Linked DNA regions of Lujinxingia sediminis. The protein of the gene in region 2 interacts with the protein of the main gene of each other region in a pairwise test. Links are inferred from orthologs where the notes say so. Each region holds a gene or a part of one and is shown on either strand. Other genes may lie near its edges.

Evidence for each region.
Region 1: the proteins of yhbY (region 2) and rho interact in binary tests that used the Escherichia coli proteins (3 or more experiments, as listed by UniProt). The link is inferred for Lujinxingia sediminis from one-to-one orthologs.

The regions. Positions count from the first base shown.
Region 1 is NZ_SADD01000002.1:383,833-388,708, forward strand. The notes cover bases 1,935-4,876. They hold rho (transcription termination factor Rho), read left to right. Parts: upstream 1,935-2,752; coding sequence 2,753-4,000; downstream 4,001-4,876. Other genes in these bases: prfA (peptide chain release factor 1), read left to right, coding at 4,107-4,876. In the rest of the region: EA187_RS07180 (Rne/Rng family ribonuclease), read right to left, coding at 1-1,338. UniProt on the Escherichia coli protein: Facilitates transcription termination by a mechanism that involves Rho binding to the nascent RNA, activation of Rho's RNA-dependent ATPase activity, and release of the mRNA from the DNA template.
Region 2 is NZ_SADD01000005.1:301,620-311,694, reverse strand. Bases 7,345-10,075 are described here. They hold yhbY (ribosome assembly RNA-binding protein YhbY), read right to left. Parts: upstream 9,025-10,075; coding sequence 8,665-9,024; downstream 7,345-8,664. Other genes in these bases: EA187_RS11575 (tetratricopeptide repeat protein), read left to right, coding at 9,224-10,075; EA187_RS11585 (L-threonylcarbamoyladenylate synthase), read right to left, coding at 8,025-8,660; EA187_RS11590 (SPOR domain-containing protein), read left to right, coding at 7,345-7,919. In the rest of the region: gltX (glutamate--tRNA ligase), read left to right, coding at 1-573; EA187_RS11625 (hypothetical protein), read left to right, coding at 566-1,531; EA187_RS11620 (MGMT family protein), read left to right, coding at 1,528-1,869; EA187_RS11615 (hypothetical protein), read left to right, coding at 1,859-2,689; EA187_RS11610 (hypothetical protein), read left to right, coding at 2,689-4,230; EA187_RS11605 (CaiB/BaiF CoA transferase family protein), read right to left, coding at 4,227-5,420; EA187_RS11600 (SCP2 sterol-binding domain-containing protein), read right to left, coding at 5,548-5,880; EA187_RS11595 (NAD(+)/NADH kinase), read left to right, coding at 6,106-7,002; more of EA187_RS11590, read left to right, coding at 7,182-7,344.

The DNA.
Region 1 (4,876 bases), on a different replicon or contig from region 2:
GGCACGCGCCTCTCGCCGGATCTCACGCACGATCTCGGCGCTCACCGTCTCGGCGCTCTTGACATGCCCTAAGCCCTTGCAGCGCTCACACGGGTCGCACATGTACTGGACCAGCGACTCCCGCACCCGCTTGCGCGTCATCTCCACCAGACCGAACTCCGAGATGGCCAGCGAGTTGGTCGTCACCCGATCTTTTTTGAGCGCGGCCTCCAGCGTGCGGTAGACCTTCTCGCGGTTTCGGGCATCTTCCATATCGATAAAGTCGATGATGATGATGCCCCCGATGTTGCGCAGCCGCAGCTGGTAGACGACCTCCTCGGCCGCCTCCAGGTTCGTGCGCAAAATCGTCTCCTCAAGATCGGAGCCGCTCCCCACAAACTTGCCGGTGTTCACATCCACCGCGGTGAGCGCCTCGGTCTTATCAAAGACAAGGCTTCCACCGCTGGGCAGGGGCACCTCTCTGGCCAGCGCCCGGTCGATCTCCACCTCGATGCCGTACGCATCAAAGATGGGCTCATCGGCACCGTACATCTCAATATTATCGGCGAACGAAGGCATATAATGCTTCGTAAACCCGCTGACCCGCTTGTAGGCCTCTTCATCATCCACGATGAGCTTGCCCACATCGGTGGTGAAAAGGTCGCGAGCAGCCCGCAGGAGCAAGTCCGGCTCCTCGTTGAGCAGGTAGGGCGCCTTGACCTGATTGGCCTTATCGAGGATGTCGGTCCACAGCTTGACCAAAAGCTGCATATCGCGCACCAGCTTATCTTCACTGATGTTCTCGCTGACGGTACGCACGATAAAGCCGGTGCCCGGCGGTCGATTCTCCTCGACGAGCTTGCGCAACCGCTTGCGCTCCTTCTCCGACTCAATCCTCCGGCTGATTCCCACATGCGAGACCGTGGGCATAAACACCACGTAGCGCCCCGGAAGCGAGATATGCCCGGTGAGCCTGGCACCCTTGGTACCCATCGGCTCCTTGGCCACCTGCACCAGAACCTCCTGCCCCTCCTTGATGCAGTCGGAGATGTTGATCTTGCGGCTGATCTTGCCGCGGGAGGGCGGCGGCCACTGATCGCCGTCTTCTTCCAGAAGGTTGATATCCTTCTCAAAGTTATAGAAATCGCTTACGTGCAGAAAACCCGCTTTCTCCTGGGCCACATCCACAAACGCCGCCTGCATCCCGGGAAGCACGCGCAACACCTTCCCCTTATAGATGTTGCCGGCCACCCCGCGGTCGCGGCGGCGCTCCATATAGATTTCGCTCAAGAGCCCGTCCTCGATCAGCGCCACGCGCGTCTCGGAGCGGGTCGAATTGACCACCAGAATGTTGGACATGTCACCTCATCGCGAACCCCCGCGTGTCCTCGATCATCTCACCGGCAAGCCGTCCTCCTCGAAAGCGTCCGCGTCCTCCAAAAGGTCGCCGACCACCGCCGAGAAGACGCACCGCCACCGGGCGTCGATCACGACACACAAAAGCTCGTCTCTATCGGGTTGAATCGCGCTCAAATCGTCAAATTTCGCTCGGGCGTCCCGAAACACTCGCCGGCCCAGGCCCGCTCTTCACCTGCCTGACCGGCGCCCTCTCCGGGGCCCTTAACACCTTGAAAAACGTTGATAAACTCGCTGCTCACAGCCCCCGAAATCACCTCATCCGGAACGCCGGAAGGCATGCCACAGCGCGCTCTTCTCTTCACCCCGAGCTATATCACAGCCCCAGATCGCCGACTAGCCACGATCCTTTTGCCCTACTTTTTTGCCACCTCTGGAGTAACGCTTAACCAGGCGGAGAGCCCTCGCCACGCCACAACGCCCGATATCTCCCCGAAATCAACGCTGGCACGCCATCTGCATTACGCTCTCCCACCTGAGACGGAGCGGCGAATGTTCCCCAACACTCCAGAGCGCTCCCGGGTTTGCGACGGGCACCCCGCTCCCCACGGGGTGCCCGCGCCTTTTCTTGTTTTTTTAATGACAAAATAACGACCGCCCCCAGAGCTCCACCTCCCTTTTTACGCCCCCCCCCAAACCCGAGCGCATCCAGCGCCGGGGCGCTCGCCGTCCCTGCATACGAAAAGATCCGAGCGCATCCAGGGCAAAGTCCAGCAAGGAGCAAGGAGGAAGCTGTGGCAGCGCCACCGCGACGACGCAGCGACGACGCTGGCTTTGTCCTGGGGCGCTCGGCAGCGCCGCTCGGCACTCCCGCATACGAAAAGATCCGAGCGCATCCAGGGCGGCGTCTGACAAGGAGGCAGGGATGAAGCTGTAGCAGCGCTACTGCGAATCCCTGTCGACGCCGTCAGCGTCGTCCTGGATGCGCTCGGCACACAGGCACTACTGTTGACAAGCGGCCAACAACCCCCTAAACATTGAAATTATCGTCATCGCGAATAGTTCGCCCCTCGACAGTGTTCATCTCCCACGAACACCTCGAAGCTCGCACGGGCCTGTCGCGCTCGTCGACGATCCAACACGCTTCAATCCTCCGCGCCGCCTCGCGCTGTGCTGCCCGCCATCCTCGGCGCAACGCCCACGCAAACGCATTTCGGCGCAACCCCCGCTCGACCGCCTCACTCCCCGTCTTCCACCCCAGATCCTACCCACGCGCCCCCATCACCGGCCCCCGACCTCATATGCACGGTCTTCTGCCCTGATCCTTCAAGGCGCCCCAGATCCCTCTCGTTTTCCCCACCCTTTTCTGATCCTGATCTGTCTATCTTCAAGACGCCCTCCCAAGGAGAACACCCCGATGAATCTGAAAGAACTCAAGGAGAAAAAGATCGGCCAGCTTACGCAGATGGCCAAAGAAGCCGGCATCGACGGCGCCGGCAACCTGCGCAAGCAAGAGCTGATCTTCGCCCTCCTGCAAACCCAGGCTGAAAAAGACGGTTCCATCCACGGCGAAGGCGTCCTGGAGATCCTCCCCGATGGGTTCGGATTCTTGCGCGCCCCGGACTACAACTACCTGCCCGGGCCCGACGATATCTACGTCTCCCCCAGCCAGATCCGCCGCTTTAACCTGCGCACCGGCGACACCGTCAGCGGCCAGATTCGCCCGCCCAAAGAGAGCGAGCGCTACTTCGCGCTGCTCAAGGTCGAGCAGGTCAACTTCCAGGATCCGGAGCACGCCCGCGAGAAGATCCTCTTCGACAACATCACCCCGCTCTACCCCGAAGAGCGCCTGCAGATGGAGACGGCCAAAGACGGCTTCTCCACCCGCATCATCGACCTGCTCACCCCCATCGGTAAGGGCCAGCGCGCGCTGATCGTCGCGCCGCCTCGCACCGGTAAGACCGTCCTGATGCAGGACATCGCCAACGCCATCGGCGACAACCACCCCGACGTGGTTCTCATCGTGCTGCTCATCGATGAGCGTCCCGAAGAGGTCACCGACATGCAGCGCTCGGTGCGCGGCGAAGTTGTGTCGTCGACCTTCGACGAGCCGGCCCAGCGCCACGTGCAGGTCGCCGAGATGGTCATCGAGAAGGCCAAGCGCCTGGTCGAACACAAGCGCGACGTCGTTATCCTCCTCGACTCCATCACCCGTCTGGCCCGCGCCTACAACACGGTGGTGCCCCCCTCCGGCAAGATCCTCTCCGGTGGTGTCGACTCCAACGCCCTGCACAAGCCCAAGCGCTTCTTCGGCGCGGCCCGTAACATCGAAGAGGGCGGCAGCCTCACCATCATCGCCACCGCGCTTATCGACACCGGTAGCCGCATGGACGAGGTCATCTTCGAAGAGTTCAAGGGCACCGGTAACTCCGAGCTGCACCTGGACCGCAAGCTCATGGAGAAGCGCATCTTCCCCTGCCTGGACATCAACCGCTCGGGCACGCGCAAAGAAGAGCTGCTTATGGAAGACAGCCAGCTCAACCGCGTCTGGATTCTGCGCCAGCTTCTGCACCCGCTCAACGTGGTCGACTCGATGGAGTTCCTCATCGACAAGCTCGGCAAGACCGACTCCAACGCCGACTTCCTCCAGTCGATGAGCGGCTGATCCTTGACGTAACCCCCTGAGAACGCCCCGGAGCTTCTGTGCTCCGGGGCGTTCTCATTGCACTGACCTCCCCCCCTCTCTGATTGTTGGGCCTGAGCCGAATCCCATGTTCGAAAAACTCAAAGAAGTCGAGGCGCGCTACCACCAGCTCAACAGCCAGCTGGCCGACCCCGAGGTTGCCTCCGACCCCAACACCTTTCGAAAGATCGCCAAAGAGCAGGCGCTTCTCCAGGAGGTGGTCACCACCTTCCAGCGCTACCAGAGCGTCGAAGACGAGATCGCCGAGAACCGCGAGCTCCTCTTAGAAGATGATGATGACGCTATTAAACAGATGGCCAAAGTCGAGCTTGAGCGCCTCAATCCCGAGCTTGAGGCGCTGGCTCAGACGCTCAAACGCCTGCTGCTTCCCCGCGATCCTCTTGACGACAAAAACACCTACCTGGAGATTCGCGCTGGGACCGGTGGCGACGAGGCGGCGCTCTTCGCTGCCGACCTCTTTCGCATGTACGCGCGTTATGCGGAACGACTGGGCTGGAAGATCGAGATCGTCTCCACCAATGAGACGGATCGCGGAGGCTTTCGCGAGGTCATTGCGCTGATTGAGGGCGATAGCGTCTACAGCCGCCTCAAGTTTGAAGCCGGCACCCACCGCGTCCAGCGCGTGCCCGACACCGAGAGCCAGGGCCGCATTCACACCTCGGCGGTCACCGTAGCGGTGCTGCCGGAGGCGGACGACGTGGAGATCAACATCCAGGACAACGATCTCAAGATCGACGTCTACCGCTCCTCCGGCCCCGGCGGGCAGTCGGTCAATACCACCGACTCTGCGGTGCGCATCACGCACCTGCCCACCGGGCTTGTGGTGATCTGCCAGGA
Region 2 (10,075 bases):
CTCGAGTCGTTCTTCGGCTTCGACCATGTAGGACGCAGCTCCTCCACCTTTGATCAGGATAAGTTCCTGTGGGTGAACTCCGAGTGGATGAAGCGTCTTTCACCCGAGGAGCTGGCAAAACGCTGGCTGCCCTACCTTCAAGAGGCCGGGTACTCGGTCGAACTCAATGATCGCCTTATCGCCATCACCGCGTTGATGCGCGACCGTGTCAACACCATGATCGCGCTCACCGAAGAGAGTCACTACTTCTTTACGGAAGACGTGACCTACGATGAGAAGGCCTCCAAGAAGTGGCTGAAAGCGGGCGGCCTTGAGGGCTTTGGTGCGCTGGTCGAGCGACTGAGCGCGCTTGAAGCCTGGAACGCTGACGCCATTGAGGCCGTCTATAAAGAGGTGATGGCCGAGTTTGAACTCGGGATGGCAAAGGTCGCACAGCCCACCCGCATCGCACTAACCGGAGCGACAACCAGCCCCTCGGTCTACGAGCTCGTTGCGACCTTCGATCGCGACGTTGCCATCGCGCGCCTTCAGACGGGGCTCGCCTATTACAGCGAGTACGTCGGCAATGCCTGAACCTCTACGATCACGCATCGGTCCGGTACGCGGGGGCGCGATTGTGCTGGCGCTGGCGTTGCAGGCATGCGCCAGCGTGCAGTCGCACCCGACCGAGGCGCTGAGTTGGCGGACACCGATGAGCTTTGATCCGGTGGAGGCAGAAGCCCCTGCGCTCTTCGAAGCGCAGGGGCGCCGAAGTACGGCATCCCTCTACCGACTGGAGCACGCCTACGCGCCAGCGCAAGCACTGACACGTTTCCGGCTGATGCTGCAACGCGACGGACTCGCCAGGGTCCGTGACACCTTTAGCATCGAGCCCGCCGGTCCCGGGCAATGGTGGATCATACAACGGCGAGACGATCAGGCTCTGAGTCACGCACTGCTCACGACCACCATCGACGCAGCATGGGTGGTGCGTTTGCAGAACACCAACGAGGGTGACGCCGCGCGCGTCAGAAAGACGCTCAAGGCCCTGACCGGTGGCATCTCTCCCGAGTTGCAGCCAGCGGAGAACCCGCCCTCCGACCTCCCCCTCGGCCAGGCACTCGGCGCTCCGAGCGTCGTCCCACTTTATCCTACCGATGCCTCCGGCGAGCCCCGATACGCTCAACTCCGAGCGATCAACGCTCCCCTTTCGCTGATCGAAGGACACGCTCTGGCAGAGCCATTAACCTACGCTCTCCCGGCCGACGCCTACCTGACCCGTCTCATGGAGCGCTACACCGAGCAGCTCCCGGCGCTCTCCGAGTCGACCCGCACCACCGAGTCCTGCGGCCCCTCCTGCCAGCGGGCGATCCTCCGCACGGATGCCTGGACGTACACCCTGATCGCAACCACCTCCGGCGATGAAGCGCGTCATCTGCTCCTGTGGCATCCCAGCTGGAGCACCACACCGCACGACATAGCGCCCAGAGACGCATGGGTTGACGACTTTGGCCTGCGCGCTGACGAACTCATCGAGGTCCCAACGCGATGAGCCAGGACGACTTCACCCAGCGCGTGTACTGGCTCGTGACCCGCATCCCATTCGGGAGCGTGGCGACCTACGGTCAGATCGCCGGCTACGCAGGCAGCCCGCGAGCGGCGCGCGCCGTCGGAACGCTGCTACGCCACTCTCTGGATAACTTCGGAGAGCTTCCCTGGCAGCGGGTTATCAACGCGCAGGGCCGTATCTCGTTTAAAGGCGATCTGGGGCGCGCTGAACTGCAACGCGCGCTCCTGGAAGCTGAAGGCGTAGACTTCGACCAGGACGGGCGCTGCGACCTCAAAACCTACCGCTGGCAACCTCGGGAGATCTTCTGGGATGTCGACTGATGCTCCGCAACGCTCATCGAGAATCGCCATTCTCGCGCTGATCCTGGCGGCAGCCGGATTCGCGATGGCCCTTCTCTTTCCCCGCGACCATGCGCCTCCCCTCCCTCAGGAACTCGCCGGGATGCTGGCAGAGCATCCGGCCCCGATCGTACTTGCGACCCATCACGTCGCGTACCGCGCGCTGCGTACCGATGAAGACGTTGCCATGCGACCCGTGGCGCTGCTCTCCAGCTGGCCGCCGAGCTCACTGGTTTTGAGCTACCGGGACGAAGCCGAGCGCTTTGAACGTGCCGGGATGACTCGCGCGGCCACGCAGGACGGCTGGACGATCTGGGAACCTGCCACACTGAGCACGCTCCCCCTCTTTGATCTGGCTCGCGTCGAAACCATGGATGCCCGGAGCAAGGCGACTCCCTGCCCTCGCGATGATGCCGGCTTTGCACGATGCGGTGAACCTGACTGGATGCGTCCGGGTCCGCGCGAGGTCGAGATCGATGGCGTAAGCGCCACCTGCAACTGGGCTCATCCCTTGCCCGGGAAGACGCTTCGCATCACCTACCCCGAGATGCCCACCCGCGATGATCAGGGCCGTACACTTACACTGCTCACAGGTCTTCGCGACTCTTCGGTCGGTACACGGGTGCCCGTCGAAGTGCGTGTGACCTGGGGTGAGGTTCAGCTTCACCACACCCATCACGACCGGCGCGGCTGGCAAGTGCTCCCCTTGCAAACCGAGAGAGAGACAGCCTCATTGAGACTGGACATCACCGCCACCGAGCCCGGCCGTCGTCACTTCTGCTACCGATTCGAGTACCGCTGATGCCATCCGCAACTGCACCGCCCTTTCCCCTGTCGAACCGTGCGCTGCTCCTGGCGATTGGCATACTTACGACGATCCTCGTGGCCATCATTGGCTACCGCGGCACCACGCCCGAAGGAATCGCCTGGCTTGCGCGTGGGCTTACGCGCGCCCACGGGCTGCGTTCCGGCGATCTCGGAGTGCTCTTCGCCCGTGAGGGGATCTACGCTGCCGACCTGGCTGCGACCCTCATCAGCGCCATCACCCCCGAACACGCCGCCCGAGTCGTGCATCTTCTCGGCGTGGCCTGCGCTGCCATCTCCACCACACTCGTCGGCGCGATGGCACTTCGCCTTGGCGGTCCTCGCAGCGCCGTGGTCGCATCCCTGATGGTCCTCTGCTCGCTGCCCTGGCTGGGCCTCTTTGGCGCACATGCGCCGGACGCGGTGATCGTCACGCTCACCCTGATATTTCTCTGGCTTTGGACCTCGCCAACCATTCACCCGCTCGGCATCGCGGCCGCAGCGGTGCTGCTCGCCATGCTCGGGCTCAGCTGGATCGGGGCGTTTGCGCTGGCGATTCTTCTCGTGGCTGCTGAACTTCTCGGCGATCGCGACAAGGCCGGTGGTATCATCCTTCGCCTGGATCATCTGCTCATTCTCCTCTTCGGCACCGGGCTCTTCCTGGCCTTTCCGGGCTTCTGGCCCGATCCGGCCACCTCGCTTCCCGACGTCTTTCTTGACCCCCTGCTGGCCAGCGGCCCCGAGCTTGTCTTCCGCGGGCATACCTACCCGCCGGCACGCCCCCCTCTGACGATCGGGCTGATGAGCTGGGTGGAGGCCACCTCTCCGGCCGTACTCGTCACAGCGATCTTCGGACTCTATCTGGCGCGCCCCTGGGGTAAGCTGGTTGAGCTTCGGCTGGCCCGGGCGCTCGCTGCGCTCTTTATCGCCAGCGTGCTTTTACCCTGGCTTGCGCGTGGGCCCTCGGCCTGGGGCGTGGAGATGAGCGCGCTTGCCATCGCTGCCCTGGCGATTCTGAGCGCTCCGGGCATCGCCCGACTGGCGGATCGGCGCACCTCCATCGCGCCACGCTTCGCCCGAGCGATGTGGCCCATCATCGCGGCCCTGATCGCGGTATCTCTGGCGCCGGCGCTCTTCGGTCCATCGGACGTCTTTGAGACAACCCGTTACCCCCTGCCCGCGCGCATCTTCAGCGGCCCCACCGCCCACGACGCCCCGGCACGCACTGCGCTGCTTCCCGTGGACTTTCTTGCCGAAGCACACGAGGAACACGGTCCGATCGACCCGGGTGAATTTCGGGCGATGACGGAACTCTATGTCACCATGGGCGCACTCGCCACGGACGCCATCGCGTCTGAGAACACCACCGATAGCGCGCCTCGCCTCATCGCCCTGCCGCAATTCGGAGCCGGTCCTTCGTGGCGCGCCGTGGGTGCGGGCAGCGCCTGGCGTCCCGGCACACTCGCTGCTGGTGAGGGGGCAGGCATCTACGGTCTGCTACTCCCGCCACCGCTCCCCGAGACATCTTCGGTGCCTTAGGCAATGACACCCTGCTGACGAAGCGCGGCGATCGCTGTGCGCTCATACCCCAGAGCGCTCAACACCTCCTCCGTATGTTCGCCGTGCTGCGGAGCCGGGCGATGCCCCCCGGCGTCTCTACCGTCGGCAACGCGGATCGGAGAGTGGACCTGGCGCACCCCTTGCAGCTCAAAGAACGTGTTTCGAGCTTTGTACATCGCATCATCGATCACGTCTGCAAGCTCACGCACCGGCTCCACACAACAGTCCACCTCCCCGAGCACACGCTCCCAGTGGGCCTGCGGCTGACTTCGGAAGATCGACGCAAGTGCAGACGCGACCTCCTCGCCATCCTCACCGCTGAGCATTCCCCGGCCCGAGAGCTCCGGCTGCTCCAGTGCCCCGACCAGCGCCTCCCAGAACTTCGGCTCCAGCGCGGCCACCGCCATATACCGCCCATCGGCCGTCTCGTAGACGCGGTAGCAGGGAAGCCCCCCGCTGAGCATACCTTCCCCCGGGGCCATCGGATCGCCGGCGGCCCGCATCGCCACCGCCGGTGCCATCAGGCTCAGCGCCCCCTCGCTCATCGAGATATCCAGCCACGCCCCCTCTCCGGTGCGGCTTCGGGCAAAGAGCGCCCCGCACATCCCCAGCGCCGCGTAGAGCGCCCCCCCGGCCAGATCCGCCACCTGGTAGCCCGGTACCACCGGTGCCTCCCCGGCCCGCGCGTTCTGGGCAAGGAGCCCGGCGCGCGCCACAAAGTTCAGGTCATGGCCAGCCCGCTCGCGAGCCGGCCCGCTCTGCCCGAAACCTGAGATTGAGCAGATCACAAGCCCGGGAAAGCGCTTTCTTAACCTCTCGGGGTCAAGCCCCAGCCTGGCCATCACCCCCGGCCGAAAGCTCTCCAGAAGCACGTCGCAATCCTCCAGGAGCCGCTCCAGGACCTCGCGCCCCTCCGCACGTTTTAAGTCCAGAGTCATGGAGCGCTTCGAGCGATTCACACTCGCGTATAGCGCTCCCACCCCATCGACCAGGGGCGGATAATAACGCGCGTAATCACCCCCTTGCGGGTCCTCAACCTTGAGCACATCCGCGCCCATATCCGCCAGCAGGAGCGACGCAAAAGGACCGGGCAGAAGCCGGCTCAGATCAAGAACCTTCACGCCCTTTAGAAACATAGCGGCCGCGTCAGTGTGGGATGTCGCACTCATCGTCATCTCCCGCAGTAAGCATGCTCAGCGCACCTGCACATCGGACACAAAAAAGCGCACGCCGAACCTGATGTCGGGTGCGCTTTCGATAGCCCGAGCCGGGCAAAACACCCGGCTCCAAACGCGATCAACCGATGAAGTTTTGCAACTTCATCGCCAGGCCCATATTCCCCTGGATCTTGATCTTGTTCATCATGAAGGCCTGGGGGCCAGAGAGGCGGCCTTCCCACATGTCGACAAAGTCGCCGTCCTTCATGGTGATGGTGCAATCCGCCTCGGTACCCTCGCCTTCGCTGACGAAGTCTTCATCTTTGGTGAAGTCGAGGGTCCAGGTGCCGCCATCATCGCCGGTGATGTTGAACACATACACAGCGTTGGTGGACTTGGCTTTGTCCGGGCTCTCTTTGAGGTTGGCGGGAAGCACTTCTTCGAAGATCGAGCGGGCGTTCAGATCAGACATCGTATGCTCCTGAGCGTCTATGCGGTTAACTTCGACCCTGAATTTCAAACGCTCGGGCTGGTCACGGCCCGCTGAGCGTTTACTCACAACATTAATCGGCGCTTTAGCTAGCACGGCGCCCCAATCGCCGCAAGGTGTGAGCTTGCCGCGCGGCACGAGCGAAGTCTATAAACCGCAGGTGAGGCGGCAAGCTCACCTCGTTACGATCACCCCTGCGGGGCCCCTATGAGCACCGACGTGCGACTGTTGGTCGCCTACAAAAAAAGCCGCTACGAGCAGTATGTCCTCGATCAAGGCGACCAGGCTGTCGCTCATCTGATCGACGAGGGCCACGTCAGCGTGGCTCGCCTGCGCGCCTCCCACCGCGCTCATCAGCAGAGCCTGGAGACGATCCTGGAGCATCTGAGCGCTCGCGGCATCGATTTCGAGGCGCGCTACCGGGGCGATGTGACAGACCCCTCCGGCTACGACCTCATCATCGCCGTTGGAGGCGACGGGACCGTCCTCGATCTTTCCCACCGCATCGTTGATACGCCGATGCTGGCGATCAACAGCGACCCGGCAGCAAGCGTGGGCTACTTCTGCGCGGGATTTGCCTCCGACTTCCAGCACCTTCTCGAGCGCACGCTCACCGATGCCTGGGAGCCGACGCGTCTTCGACGCTTCTATGTCTGCCTCAATGGCGAGCAGGTGGGGCCACCTGTGCTCAACGACGTCTTGATCACGCACGCCAACCCGGCCGCCGTTTCCACCTACCTGCTCAAGGTGGGCAACCACCCGATCGAGGGGCAAAAATCCAGCGGGATCTGGTTTTCGACGCCCGCCGGCTCGACTGCGGCGATCCGCTCGGCCGGCGGCTACGTGCTACCCTTTCGCAGCCAGAGCTTTCAGTACCTTGTGCGGGAGCCATACCCGCCGGCTCAGGGGGGGTACCGCTTCCTCAAGGGGCTTGTCCCCATCGACGAGCCCTTCGAGGTCGTCTCGCGCATGCGGGAGGGGCGCATCTTTCTCGACGGTCCCCACCTTGCCCTGGAGTTCGGCGTGGGGGCGACGTTGACCATCGATCCCGATGCGCCGCCCCTGCTGCTTTACGGGCTTGAGGAAGATCGTCGCACGGCCTGAGCGCGGCACGCGCTGCGCGGCATCACACTGCCGGCAACCTTCGTTGCGAAAGTGACGCCGATATGGACAAAAATCTTGTCGACCGATCCGCCTGTGTTACGGTCCGCCTGTGACCCGCGATGCTTCGCGAACGGAAGCAACGCGATGGCGCAACCCCGAATCACGAGCTGGAACGCACGATGAGCCGACGACGACATTCAAAACCTGAACGCGGACTGAGCGCAGGCCGTCTTATCCTCGCGACCGCGGTATTGGCCCTGGTGTTTAGCGCCGGGCTGATTGCCGGTCAGCGCATCATGCTCGAAGACAGCCTCCCCCCCATGGTGTCGGTGGGACAGCCCGCTCTGGCCAGCCAGCGTCTGGCCCCCACCGAGGCTTCTGCGGAGGGCGATGAGGCCGATGCCGACAAGAGCACACCGCGCGACGCGATCTTCTCCTTCTACGAGAGCCTCACCCGACCCGAGGCTCGCCCCCTGATCACGCGTAAAGTCGCGGAACGGCCCGAACCGGTTGCCGCAGCCCCCGCTCCCAAAGTGGCGACCACTGCGCAGGCGCCCTCCGTTGAGACTCCAGAGGAATCGCGCCCCGTCCCGACGGAGGCCACCAAAAGTTCAGCCCCTGCTCCGGTCGCCCCGGCCGCAGCCGCCCCCGCCGAAGTCAGAGCAAACGAGGACGTCGAAGCCGCCCGCTACACCCTCCAGGTGGCCTCGCACCCGACCATGGAGCGCGCACGCGCCGAGATGGATAAGCTCAGCACGCAGGGCCTTGTGCCTCATGTGATCGCCGCCGATATCCCTGGCCAGGGCAAGTTCTACCGGGTGCGCATTGGCAAGTTCGCCACCGTAGAACAAGCCCGCGCCCACCAGGCCCAACTCGAGCGCACGCGCGAAGTCCGCACCTTTGTGACACCACTCTGAGCTCCAGTTGGCACGCGATCAAAAAAGCCCGCACTCCCCGATAAGGAGTGCGGGCTTTTTCTATTCTGCAAACACGCGCCAGAGACGCGGGGCGCAAACGCTAACTCAGATCAGCTCCACGTACTCCAGATCTCCGACCGGCCCCTTCCCTTTACGAATCAGTTGCGGAAGGTCGCCAGAGAAGTCGATCACGGTGGAGGGCTCCGGGAAGACGTAGCCCCCATCGACGATAAGATCGACCGAATGGCCGTAGAGTTCCTCAATCGTCCACGGGTCGGGGATAAGCTCCCCGTCCGGATGAGTGGCGCTGGTGTTGGCTACCGGGTTGCCCAGCGCCTCAATCAGCGCGAGCGCGATGGGGCTCTCCGGCACACGGATTCCCACGGTCTTACGCTTGTTGAGCATCACCCGGGGCACCAGCTTGGTCGCCTCAAGAATGAAGGTGTAGGGCCCGGGTAACATCCGCCGCAACGTGCGGTAGGCAAAATCATTGACCAGCGCGTACTCCGAGATGTTGCTCAGATCGCGACAGATAAAGGAGAGGGGGCTGTGATCGGGCTGGCCTTTGATCTCACGCACCAGCGACTGCAGGCGCTCGACAGCCTTTTTATTAAAAATATCGCAGCCGATCCCGTAAACGGTATCGGTCGGGTAGGCAACCAGCCCCCCGCTTTTGAGCACCTCGACGACCTGATCGACGCGACGCGGCTGGGGGTGTTCGGGGTTGAGCTCAATGATCATGGGTTCAGGATCCCGCCGCGGTATCGCGCGGCAACGTAATCGTGGGTTTCTCAGGATGAGGCCTGTAGAGCACCAGCGTATGCCCGATCTTCTGAGCAAGCTGGGCACCGGTGCCGGCTACGATGGCCTCGGCAGCCTCGACCATCCCGTCGCCTTCATGGATCTTAACCTTGATCAGCTCATGAGCCAGCAGCTGAGCGCTGACGTTCTCAATCAGGTTCTCGCTGATCCCTTTCTGGCCGACGTAGACCAGCGGCTTAAGCGAATGAGCGAGCGTGCGCAGGTAGCGACGCTGCTTTCCGGTGAGGCGAGGACTCAGGCGCTGGACCAGGCCAGCGCTCGATGAAGATTTTGATGCGGTCATGCGTAATTCCTCTGAGGAATGAGGGCCGAATTGAGCGCCCTTATAAAGAGTTCTGCGCGCGCGGGCAACCGCCCGGAAGCACGGCGGCGTACACCGCCGGCTTGGCCTGGTTCATGGCGACGTGTACGATACCGCGCGTTCGGCTCCACAAGGCTTATGGCCGGCTTATGCGGCAAGACCCCTGCGTTGAGGAATGTCTGTGAGATACTGCCCAATCTGTAAGGCGCAATTTGAGGGCGAAGAGATCTTCTGTCCTCATGACGGCACCCGGCTGTTAACGAAGAATAGCGAGACGCCCGGCCGCCTGGCGGGCTCCTCACTCCACGGTGCGGTCAACCTGGAGGTCTTCCTCGATGCCGATCACCTGGGGGAGCTCTACCGAGGGCGGATGCTCAACGATGGGACCAGTGTGCAGGTCCGAGTATTCCATCGCACCTACACAGCAGCCTCTCTTTCCCGGGCTCGAACATCACTGGAATCCATAAAGGCCCAATCACCGCTTCCTCACCAGATTTTGAGCGTCGCAGGTCTTTTCACTCAGCAGCTCCCACATTTTATTGCCGAAGAGCTGGCCGACGGAGACTCACTCGCTCAGACGCTCAAGACGCGCGGGCCGCTCCCCTGGCGCGAGGCGCTGAAGCTGGGCTGCAACCTTGCACGAGCGCTGGATTGGCTCACTGAGCAGGGCGTTTACCCTCTGGGTGTAAGTCCCGCTTCCGTCTACCTTCAGCCCGAGCACTCCGGAGTTCAGGTCGGGAGTTGGCTGCTCGGCGAGCTGGCTGGCGAGCTGCCGGCAATTGACGATTCGACCCCGCGAGAAGCATTGCCGGTGTGGCTCGACTACGTCGCTCCAGAACTTCTTCGCGATCCTGGCGCCAACGCCAAAGCGGCTTCGGTCTTCTCAGTGGGCGCCGTGATGTACTACGCCCTCACCGGCGAGTCTCCCCTTCCGGCTGAGGCCTCTGCCGCACAACTTCTGGAGCCTGGAGATTACCCGGCAGATCCTCCGCTCGACAGCATCGATCTGAGTGATGCTCCCGATACCCTGGTT